3 regions of the Pseudoalteromonas thalassia genome follow, and region 1 is predicted to be linked to each of the others. Evidence: predicted binding sites of a transcription regulator. Region 1 holds the regulator's gene; each other region holds the start of a gene.
What was found. Region 1 encodes MetJ, which represses methionine synthesis genes. Its sites were predicted from a motif close to TAGACGTCTAGACGTCTA; they were not measured.
Positions count from the first base shown of each region.

Region 2: AAEU31_RS18940 (methylenetetrahydrofolate reductase) is a predicted target of MetJ. The motif match lies at 1,784-1,801, and genes of this name have one in related genera.
Region 3: metK (methionine adenosyltransferase) is a predicted target of MetJ. The motif match lies at 1,791-1,808, and genes of this name have one in related genera.

Region 1 is NZ_JBMMUE010000016.1:27,718-31,009, reverse strand. It holds gene AAEU31_RS16740 (malic enzyme-like NAD(P)-binding protein) at 455-1,696, shown strand; gene metJ (met regulon transcriptional regulator MetJ) at 1,784-2,104, opposite strand; gene metB (cystathionine gamma-synthase) at 2,371-3,292, shown strand, end outside.
Region 2 is NZ_JBMMUE010000021.1:66,493-69,784, forward strand. It holds gene AAEU31_RS18935 (M16 family metallopeptidase) at 1-1,599, opposite strand, end outside; gene AAEU31_RS18940 (methylenetetrahydrofolate reductase) at 1,847-2,803, shown strand; gene AAEU31_RS18945 (sensor domain-containing diguanylate cyclase) at 2,800-3,292, opposite strand, start outside.
Region 3 is NZ_JBMMUE010000004.1:81,325-84,616, forward strand. It holds gene tkt (transketolase) at 1-1,643, opposite strand, end outside; gene metK (methionine adenosyltransferase) at 1,910-3,061, shown strand; gene AAEU31_RS06585 (diacylglycerol kinase) at 3,114-3,292, opposite strand, start outside.

The DNA of each region.
Region 1 (3,292 bases):
ACCTGTCGCTACCTGCGTTAAAAATTTCTGATTTAGAACACAACTAAATAACGAAATTTTTGCCTTGCTATCAACAAGGTTTCATTGCCTCAAAATAGACTACTTAATTAAGCGTATTGGTATCTAAAAGTTATTAAAAATAATAAATTTAAATAATTTCGTGAGTAAATGCTGTGAAATTCGTTGAAATGGCTGTTTTAGGCTAATTTCGGCTATTTGCAGTGTTCGTGCATATAAAATACAAAAACACGCGCTTAAAAGGCCATAAATAGGTTGATTTTTATGTTTTATTAATCGCAACTATGCACAGAAATTGTTGGGAAATCCTTTAAAATTAAGCGATATAGCTTATAACAGGATAGACCTGATAATACTTGGAATTTTTATACATTACAGGTATCGTACTGATGCAAGCTCTCTCACTTTTTAACTTTTTGCAGGATACTATCGCGTTATGTCAGATTTTCGTGAAAAAGCATTACATTACCACGCTCACCCCGTTCCAGGTAAAATTAGTGTTGAACTAACTAAGCCAGCCGAAACGGTTAACGATCTCGCTTTAGCTTATAGCCCAGGTGTGGCTGAACCAGTCCGCGAAATTGCTGCTGATCCAGCAAATGCCTATAAGTACACAGGTAAAGGTAACATGGTTGCGGTTATTTCAAACGGTACCGCAATTCTAGGATTAGGTAACTTAGGCCCGCTTGCATCAAAACCTGTAATGGAAGGTAAAGCGTTACTATTCAAACGTTTTGCTGGCCTTGATTCAATTGATATTGAAGTAAAACACCGCACAACAGAAGACTTCATTAATACGGTTGCTAACATCGCTGATACGTTTGGTGGTATCAATCTAGAAGATATTAAAGCGCCAGAGTGTTTTGAAATCGAAAAAGCGCTTATCGAGCGTTGCGATATTCCAGTTTTCCACGATGACCAACATGGCACTGCTATTGTTACCGCTGCTGGTATGCTTAATGCCCTTGAAGTACAAGGTAAAGATATCGAAGATGCAATTATCGTATGTTTAGGTGCCGGCGCAGCTGCAGTTGCTTGTATGGAGCTATTAATAAAATGTGGCGCACTGCGTGAGCACATCTATATGCTTGACCGTAAAGGTGTGATCCATACTCGTCGTGATGACTTAAATGAGTATAAGCAATTATTTGCTAACAATACTGATAAGCGTACATTACAAGACGTTATTGCTGATGCTGATGTGTTTGTAGGTGTATCTGGTCCTAATCTATTAACTGCCGATGATCTTAAACTGATGGCAGATAAGCCTGTGGTGTTTGCGTGTTCAAACCCAGATCCTGAGATTGCTCCAGAAGTTGCACACAGTGCACGTAACGATTTAATTATGGCAACGGGGCGTTCAGACTTCCCTAACCAAGTGAATAACGTGCTTTGTTTCCCGTTTATTTTCCGTGGTGCGCTAGATGTGCGAGCAACGGCAATTAATGATGAAATGAAAATTGCAGCTGTACATGCTATTCGAAGCATTGCAAAAGAGTCTGTACCAAGCGAAGTATTAAAAGCGGCTGGCGTTGAGTCACTAGAGTTTGGTGCCGAGTACATCATTCCTAAGCCAATGGACCCGCGTTTATTACCACGTATTGCTCGTGCTGTTGCTGAGGCGGCAGTAGAGTCAGGGGTTGCGCAAATTGAGATGCCAGAAGATTACATGCGTTAAACTTAATTAACGCTAATAAAAAAACTCAGCCTAAGCTGAGTTTTTTTATGCCTGTGGCTATCGGCGGTGATCCGATGGCCGAAATACTTACTCTGAATCAAGAACAGGGATATCTAACCCCATTTCTTGCATAATCTTTTTAACTTCTTCTGGCACCTTTTCAGGGTTGTCTTTACGAAGGTCATCGTCATTTGGTAATGGTTGACCTGTAAAAGCATGTAGGAAAGCTTCACACAATAACTCACTATTCGTCGCATGACGTAAGTTATTGATCTGACGACGTGTACGTTCATCAGTTAATACTTTTAATACATTAAGTGGGATCGATACGGTAATCTTTTTTACTTGTTCTGATTTTTTACCGTGTTCTGCATATGGGTGAATGTATTCACCGTTCCATTTAGCCATAAGTTATTTCGTTGCCTCGGTTGTCAGTTATTTACGCGAGATACCAATTCAAAATAGAACACTTCGTAAAGGTAATTAGTATTTCTCATCGCGCAAGATGCGGAAATTCTATCTCTTTAAAAAAGATAGTCAAATACTAGTTATTTAGCCATCTAGTAGTGTAAATGTATAAACTTCTATTGTGAGCTATAAATACTTTGACTTCTCATAGTCGATCATCTAACCTTTTAGACGTCTAAACATCCAATTTATGAATAGGTGATGAAATGAGTGAAAAAAATAAAGCGACGATAGCGGTTCGTCACGGCATCGAAGCCGATAAGCATCATGGTGCGGTTGTGCCACCTCTATACTTATCAACCACCTATTCATTTGCTGACTTTGATACTAAACGCCAGTATGACTATGGCCGCAGTGGTAATCCGAATCGCGATATCTTAGCTGAAACCTTAGCTGAGCTTGAAGGGGGTGCAAGAGGCATTATTACTGCAACAGGTATGTCTGCAGTGCATTTAGCAACTCAGCTGTTAAACAGTGATGACACACTGGTTATTCCACATGACTGTTATGGCGGTAGTTACCGTTTATTCACTTCGCTTGAAAAGCGTGGCTTATTAAAACTAAAAGTTTTGGATTTAACCAAATCTGAAAACCATCAAGAAATTTTATCGATAAAGCCTAAATTGATTTGGATTGAAACGCCAAGTAACCCTATTTTGCGTTTAACTGATATTAAAGCAATTACGAGCATTGCTAAGCAGTGTGGTGCTTTAGTTGCGGCTGATAACACCTTCTTATCACCTGCATTACAAAACCCAATTGAGTTTGGTGTTGATATTGTTGTGCACTCAACCACTAAATATATTAATGGTCACTCTGATGTGGTTGGCGGTGCGGTGATTGCTGCAACGCAAGAGTTAGGTGATGAGCTTGCTTGGTGGGCGAATAACATTGGTATTACTGGTGCACCATTTGATAGCTACTTAACCCTTCGTGGTTTACGTACTTTAAATGTACGTTTGAAGCAGCACCAAGAAAATGCCTTTGCAATTGCTGAGTATTTAGAAAACTCACCTTATGTAAGCCAAGTTTATTATCCAGGCCTTGCATCACACCCACAGCATGAGCTTGCTAAAGCACAGCAACGCGGTTTTGGTGGCATGGTGAGCTTTGATATTAAAGGCGACA
Region 2 (3,292 bases), on a different contig from region 1:
GCCACCTTGCGCTAACATCGCAGCAGTGAGTGCAGCTAAACCTTTTTTCCCTTGTGGATCAGCTGCTGCACCGGTATTAAATAACCAGTTAACATCAACTAAAGGTGAGCTATTGGTTTTATCAAGTACTTTAAAGTGACGTTCTGTTGGGGCTTGTTCAATACTTGCAACCAGCGCGTTTAAATCAACCTCTTGTTCAAAACCAGCCACTTTATCAAGCGCCGACATTGTCACAGTAGTGCGGCTTGAATCAACAAAATACTTGTTTGCTACCGCTTTGATATCTTCAGGAGTGATGCTATCAGCAGTTGCGTACAGTTGGTTAATAACCTCAGGGTCGCGCTCAAAATGCATGTAGCTTGCAAGCGTTGACGCAATTGACTGCGATGAATCAAGACCATTAATAAAGCTGTATTTTAGGTTTGATTTTAAATCCGCTAACTTTTGTGCATCAACTAACTCAGTACGTGCTTGTGCATAAGTACGGTTAATAGCATCACGGACTTTAGCAAGGTCCGCTTCGTTTTCGACTTTTACAAACACATGTAATAAACCCGGATCTTTAGTATCTGGGTTATAGGTAAACATTTGACTAGCAATTTGTTTATCAACAACAAGCTCTTGATAAAGTGCCGAGTTGTTAGAGAAATAAAGCTGCGAGATTAAATCAAGGGCTGCACGGTCTTTTTGGGTTGGATCCCATGCCGTGCCCTTGTAAGACACAAGCAACCAGTGACCTGGTAAACCATCATTTTTTTCATGTACATATTTTGCAGCTTGTTGTTTTGGCTCAACAGGAATATCTGCTTGGTAATCGCCCTTTTTCCAGTTACCCCAATGCTTTTTCACCATTGCCATGGTTTCTTGTGGATCAACATCACCAACAATGACTAAAGATACATACTCAGGTTTATAAAATTTAGCGAAGAACTCTTTACCATATGCCATTTGATCAGGCATAGCTTCAATGTCTTCAAAAAAGCCCATCGTGGTATGCTTATACGTGTGCTTCTCGAATGCTTCGTTACGAACAGCAGAAAGTAACTTGCGAATTGGGCTGGCATTATTCTTTAGATACTCACCTTTAACAGTAAGCGCTTCAGTACGGAACTGTTCTTCACTGTATGTGAGGTTTTGGAAAATATCGGCTTCGATTTCGAGTACTTTGTCTAAGTGCTCTTTTGAAAAGTTTAAGTGATAGTTAGTGTAATCGTTGGTCGTGTACGCGCGATTATCAACACCTGAATTCTTTAAAATATCTGAATACACATCTTGCGGGAATTTTTCAGAGCCTTTAAACATCATATGCTCAAAGAAGTGTGCAAAACCGGTTTTACCTGCTTCAACTTCGTTACGTGAACCTACCGATACCGGAATTTGCAGTGAAACTACATCTGGGTAATCGGTTTTTACCACCATCACGCGAAGGCCATTATCAAGCTCTTCTAAAAGGTAGTCTTGGCTGAATACACGGCTATCGTCTTGGCTTGCTAGCTGCTCAATTTCGACTTCTTTAACCATAGTTGACTGCGAATTACTCGCGCAGCCACTTAGTGCTAGCGTTACAGCAACACTGGTTGCTAGTAATCTAAATTTCATAATGTTCCCTTGTTAGTTATTTTTTTCATGATCATTGCTGATTGATTATGCATCAAAGTGCCAGAAAATATGAGAGCCAGTGCAATAATTTATGTAAACAGGTGTGTCAATTTAGCGAAACGCTCGGCTTTCAATATGAGTAAAATTCATAGTCATTGAAAAACTTTCATGAAAAAAATCTATCTAGACGTCTAAATGGCTGCTATATTGTTTGTCATAGACATGAGCACGAGCTGGAATGAGGATTATGGCTTTATCACTACAAGAGAAAATTGAAGACACCAATCAAGGCGTCTACCTAATTGGTACTACACCACCAAAATCAGGCACAGATAAAGCCACACTAGAAACTATTGCGAAGAAGCTTCTTGGCCGTTTACACGAAATTGAATACGATGGTGTAATCATTTATGACATTCAAGATGAAAGCAGCCGTACAGCGATTCCGCGCCCTTTCCCATTCAAAGAGACTGTCGACCCGCGTGAGTATTCTAAGTTATTACGTAACTTATCTCAGCAAGATGTTATCACCTATAAAAGTGTTGCCCAGCGTGGCGAAGCTGAATTTACCGAATGGCTAAACGAAACTCGAAATGAGTTTGAGTTAAAAAACTTAGTGCTAGTCGGTAGTCCATCATCTGATGGTGATATCAAATTAAGCCTACCTGATGCATACAAAACCTTAGCAGAGCAAGATAGTGATGTATTTTTAGGTGGTGTTACGATTGCTGAGCGCCATGCGAGCAAGCGAAATGAGCATGAAAGACTACTTAAAAAAACACAGCAAGGCTGTCAATTTTTTATTTCGCAAGCCGTCTATAATGCCCAAGCGACAATAGACTTGATCACCAGTTATGCTCGTAGCTGTAAAGCACAAGGCACAACACCAAAACGCATTATTTTAACGTTTACCCCTTGTGGTGGTGAAAAAACTTTAGAGTTTATGGAATGGTTGGGTATTTCTGTACCCGAGGCAACTAAGTACCGTATGCTCGATGCTGCAAATACTTTAAGCGAATCAGTGCGCATCTGCCGTGAAAATCTCGACTTAATTTTACAAAGCTGCGCACATTTAGATGTACCGCTAGGTTTAAATATTGAGAGCTTAACTAACCGTAAAGAAGAAATTGATGCATCAATCAATCTTTACCGTTTACTAAAAGCAATCATGGAATTAAACCTAGCTGAGAAGCAAATAGCTTAGCGTGCCGCCTTCGAGGCTTGCTTTTTCTCATACATATCTTCATCTGCCCGCTTTAATAGCTCAGCAAAATTTTCTTTTGGCTGAGCTATTACCCCTGAGCCAATACTTAAACTTGTGACAGGAATGCCCCGCTTTTCTAAATTTATCTGAAAAGCGGTATTAAGTTTATCAGCTATACTATCGATGCAATCACCGGGCTGGATTTGCAATAAGGCAATAAACTCATCACCGCCTAAGCGGCCGATAATATCGCTTTCACGTAGGCATTCTTTCATGGTGTCAGCTAAACAAATCAGCGCGAGATCGCCCACTTCATGGCCATACGTATCATTGAGTGGTTTAAAGCTATTTATATCGATAAATAAACAACTAATGTCAAAACCAAGACGTTTCGATATATTCAATTTATGTTGGCAAAGCAGGTCAATTGCACGGCGGTTATAAATATTGGTCAGTGAATCGAGCATGGCAATTTCACGCATCTGTGTG
Region 3 (3,292 bases), on a different contig from region 1:
CCGTCACAGCTAAGTACGTAACCACCTTTTTTCACATCAGCTAACTGCTGTGCAGTACGCGCTTGTTGCTCAAGGCCTTGACGAGTGAAAATAAGTGACGTTGGGCCATCTTTACGCTCGATAGCTTGTTGCCATGCAATCGCAGACTCTACTTGGTCACATGGACGCCAGTTCACTAGGTTAGGCGTTAAACGCATGCTTGCAATTTGCTCTACTGGTTGGTGCGTCGGACCATCTTCACCTAGACCAATTGAGTCGTGCGTGTATACGAAGATACTTGGTTGCTTCATTAGTGCAGCCATACGTACTGCGTTACGTGCGTATTCCATGAACATTAAGAATGTAGCACCGTAAGGAATAAAGCCTTTATGCAGTGCAATACCATTCATAATCGCTGACATACCAAATTCACGTACGCCGTAGAAAATGTAGTTACCGCTTGCATCGTTTGCTTCTAAGCCTTTTGAGCCATCCCAAAGTGTTAAGTTAGAACCAGCAAGGTCAGCAGAACCGCCCATGAATTCTGGTAGTAACGGACCAAACGCGTTTAGTGCATTTTGTGATGCTTTACGTGTTGCTGGGTTTGCAGGGTTTGCTTGTAGCTCTTCGATGTAAGCTTGTGACTTTTCAGCCCAATCAGCTGGTAGCTCACCGTTTGTACGGCGTTTAAACTCAGCTGCAAGCTCTGGGTATGCACTTTCATAAGCGGCAAATTTTTCATCCCAGCTAGCTTCTAGTTGCTTACCTTTTTCTTTGCCATCCCACTCGCTGTAGATTTCAGCTGGAATTTCAAATGCATCACCTGTCCAACCTAGGAACTCACGAGATGCTTTGATTTCGTCTTCACCTAGTGGTGCACCGTGACAGTCGTGGCTACCTGATTTATTAGGTGAACCGTAACCAATGATTGTTTTACAGCAAATTAGTGATGGTTTATCAGTAATGCTACGTGCTTCTTCGATAGCGGCGCGAATTGCATCAGGGTTATGACCGTCTACATCGCTTACTACGTGCCAACCGTATGCTTTGAAGCGCGCTGGTGTATCGTCACTGAACCACCCTTCTACTTCACCATCAATTGAGATGCCATTGTCATCCCAAAACGCAACTAGTTTACCTAGGCCTAATGTACCGGCTAATGAACAGGCTTCGTGAGAAATACCTTCCATTAAACAGCCATCACCCATAAATGCATAGGTGTAGTGATCAACAATATCGTGGCCTTCACGGTTAAACTGTGCAGCAAGTGCTTTCTCGGCAATTGCCATGCCCACAGCATTTGTGATCCCTTGACCTAATGGACCCGTAGTGGTCTCAATACCAGGCGCATAACCATATTCAGGGTGGCCCGGTGTTTTTGAGTGCATTTGGCGGAAGTTTTTAATCTCTTCGAGTGGTAAGTCATAGCCACTTAAGTGCAGTAGAGAATAGATCAGCATTGAACCGTGACCATTCGAAAGAATAAATCGATCGCGGTCTGCCCACTCTGGATTCGTAGGGTTGTGCTTTAGATAATCGCGCCATAGTACTTCTGCGATATCTGCCATGCCCATAGGGGCGCCAGGGTGGCCAGATTTGGCCTGTTGTACTGCGTCCATTGATAAGACGCGAATAGCATTTGCAAGTTCTTTGCGTGATGGCATGAATTCTCCTACCTTTATGTATTTGCGCTGGTTGTTTATGAAGCTCCATTCTTACTTATTGTAAGGGTACAGTGCAATTAAAAATCCGCATTAAATGCACCGTTTATGGGCGTTTGTTAAGAACAATACGTTATTAGTAATTTTAAATGGACGTCTAGGCGTAAAATTACTATGCAAACATATTTGTTTTAGATAAAATACGCCCCTTATTTTTTTAGCGCTATTACCGACGTTTGTGGAGCGCAATATTTGTGAGCAGAAATACAATGGCAAAACATTTATTTACTTCTGAATCTGTTTCTGAAGGTCATCCGGATAAAATCGCGGACCAAATCTCTGACGCGGTTCTAGATGCTATCTTAGAGCAAGATTCTCATGCCCGTGTTGCATGTGAGACATACGTAAAGACTGGTATGGTTATGGTTGGTGGTGAAATCACTACTAGCGCTTGGGTAGATATCGAAGAAATTACACGTAAAACTGTACGTGAAATCGGTTACACGCACTCAGACATGGGTTTCGATGCTGACTCGTGTGCAATCCTAAACACTATCGGTAAACAATCTCCAGATATTAACCAAGGTGTTGACCGTGCTCGTCCAGAAGACCAAGGCGCTGGTGACCAAGGTTTAATGTTCGGTTATGCATGTAACGAAACTGACGTTTTAATGCCTGCACCAATCACTTATTCACACCGTCTAGTTCAGCGTCAAGCTGAAGTTCGTAAGAGCGGTGAGCTTAACTGGTTACGTCCAGATGCAAAATCTCAAGTAACGTTTGCATACGAAAATGGCAAGCCTGTTGGTATTGATGCAGTTGTTCTTTCAACTCAACACTGTGATTCAATCTCACAAAACGACTTAGTTGAAGCGGTAATGGAAACTATCATTAAGCCGGTTCTTCCTGCTGAGCTTATCTCAAGCGCGACTAAGTTCTTCATCAACCCAACTGGCCGTTTCGTAATCGGTGGCCCTATGGGTGACTGTGGTCTTACAGGCCGTAAAATCATCGTAGATACATACGGTGGTATGGCTCGTCACGGTGGTGGTGCTTTCTCTGGTAAAGATCCATCAAAAGTTGACCGCTCAGCTGCATATGCTGCACGTTACGTTGCTAAAAACGTGGTTGCTGCTGGTCTTGCTGACAAGTGTGAGCTACAAGTTTCTTACGCTATCGGTGTTGCAGAGCCAACATCTATCAGCATCGAAACATTTGGTACAGGTAAATTAGATGAAGCACGTCTAATCGAATTAGTGCGTGAGCACTTCGACCTACGCCCTTACGGCTTAATCCAAATGCTTGATCTTGAGCGTCCTATCTATCAACCGACAGCGGCTTACGGTCACTTCGGTCGTAATGAGTTCCCTTGGGAAAGCACAGACAAAGCAGACGCACTTCGCGCAGCTGCTGGCCTGTAATAGGTTAAATAAAATGAAAAAAGCGCCGTTTGGCGCTTTTTTTGTATTTGATTTAAAGGTAGGAAACTATTTTTTCGTAAACAGCCACACCCCATACCAAGGCTAAAACCACCAGCGACAATGTCACTGCCGCAGAGGCCATATCTTTGGCTCGCCCAGATAATACATGATACTCAATGCCAACTCGGTCAGTCAGCGCTTCTATTGATGAGTTAAGTAACTCGACGATTA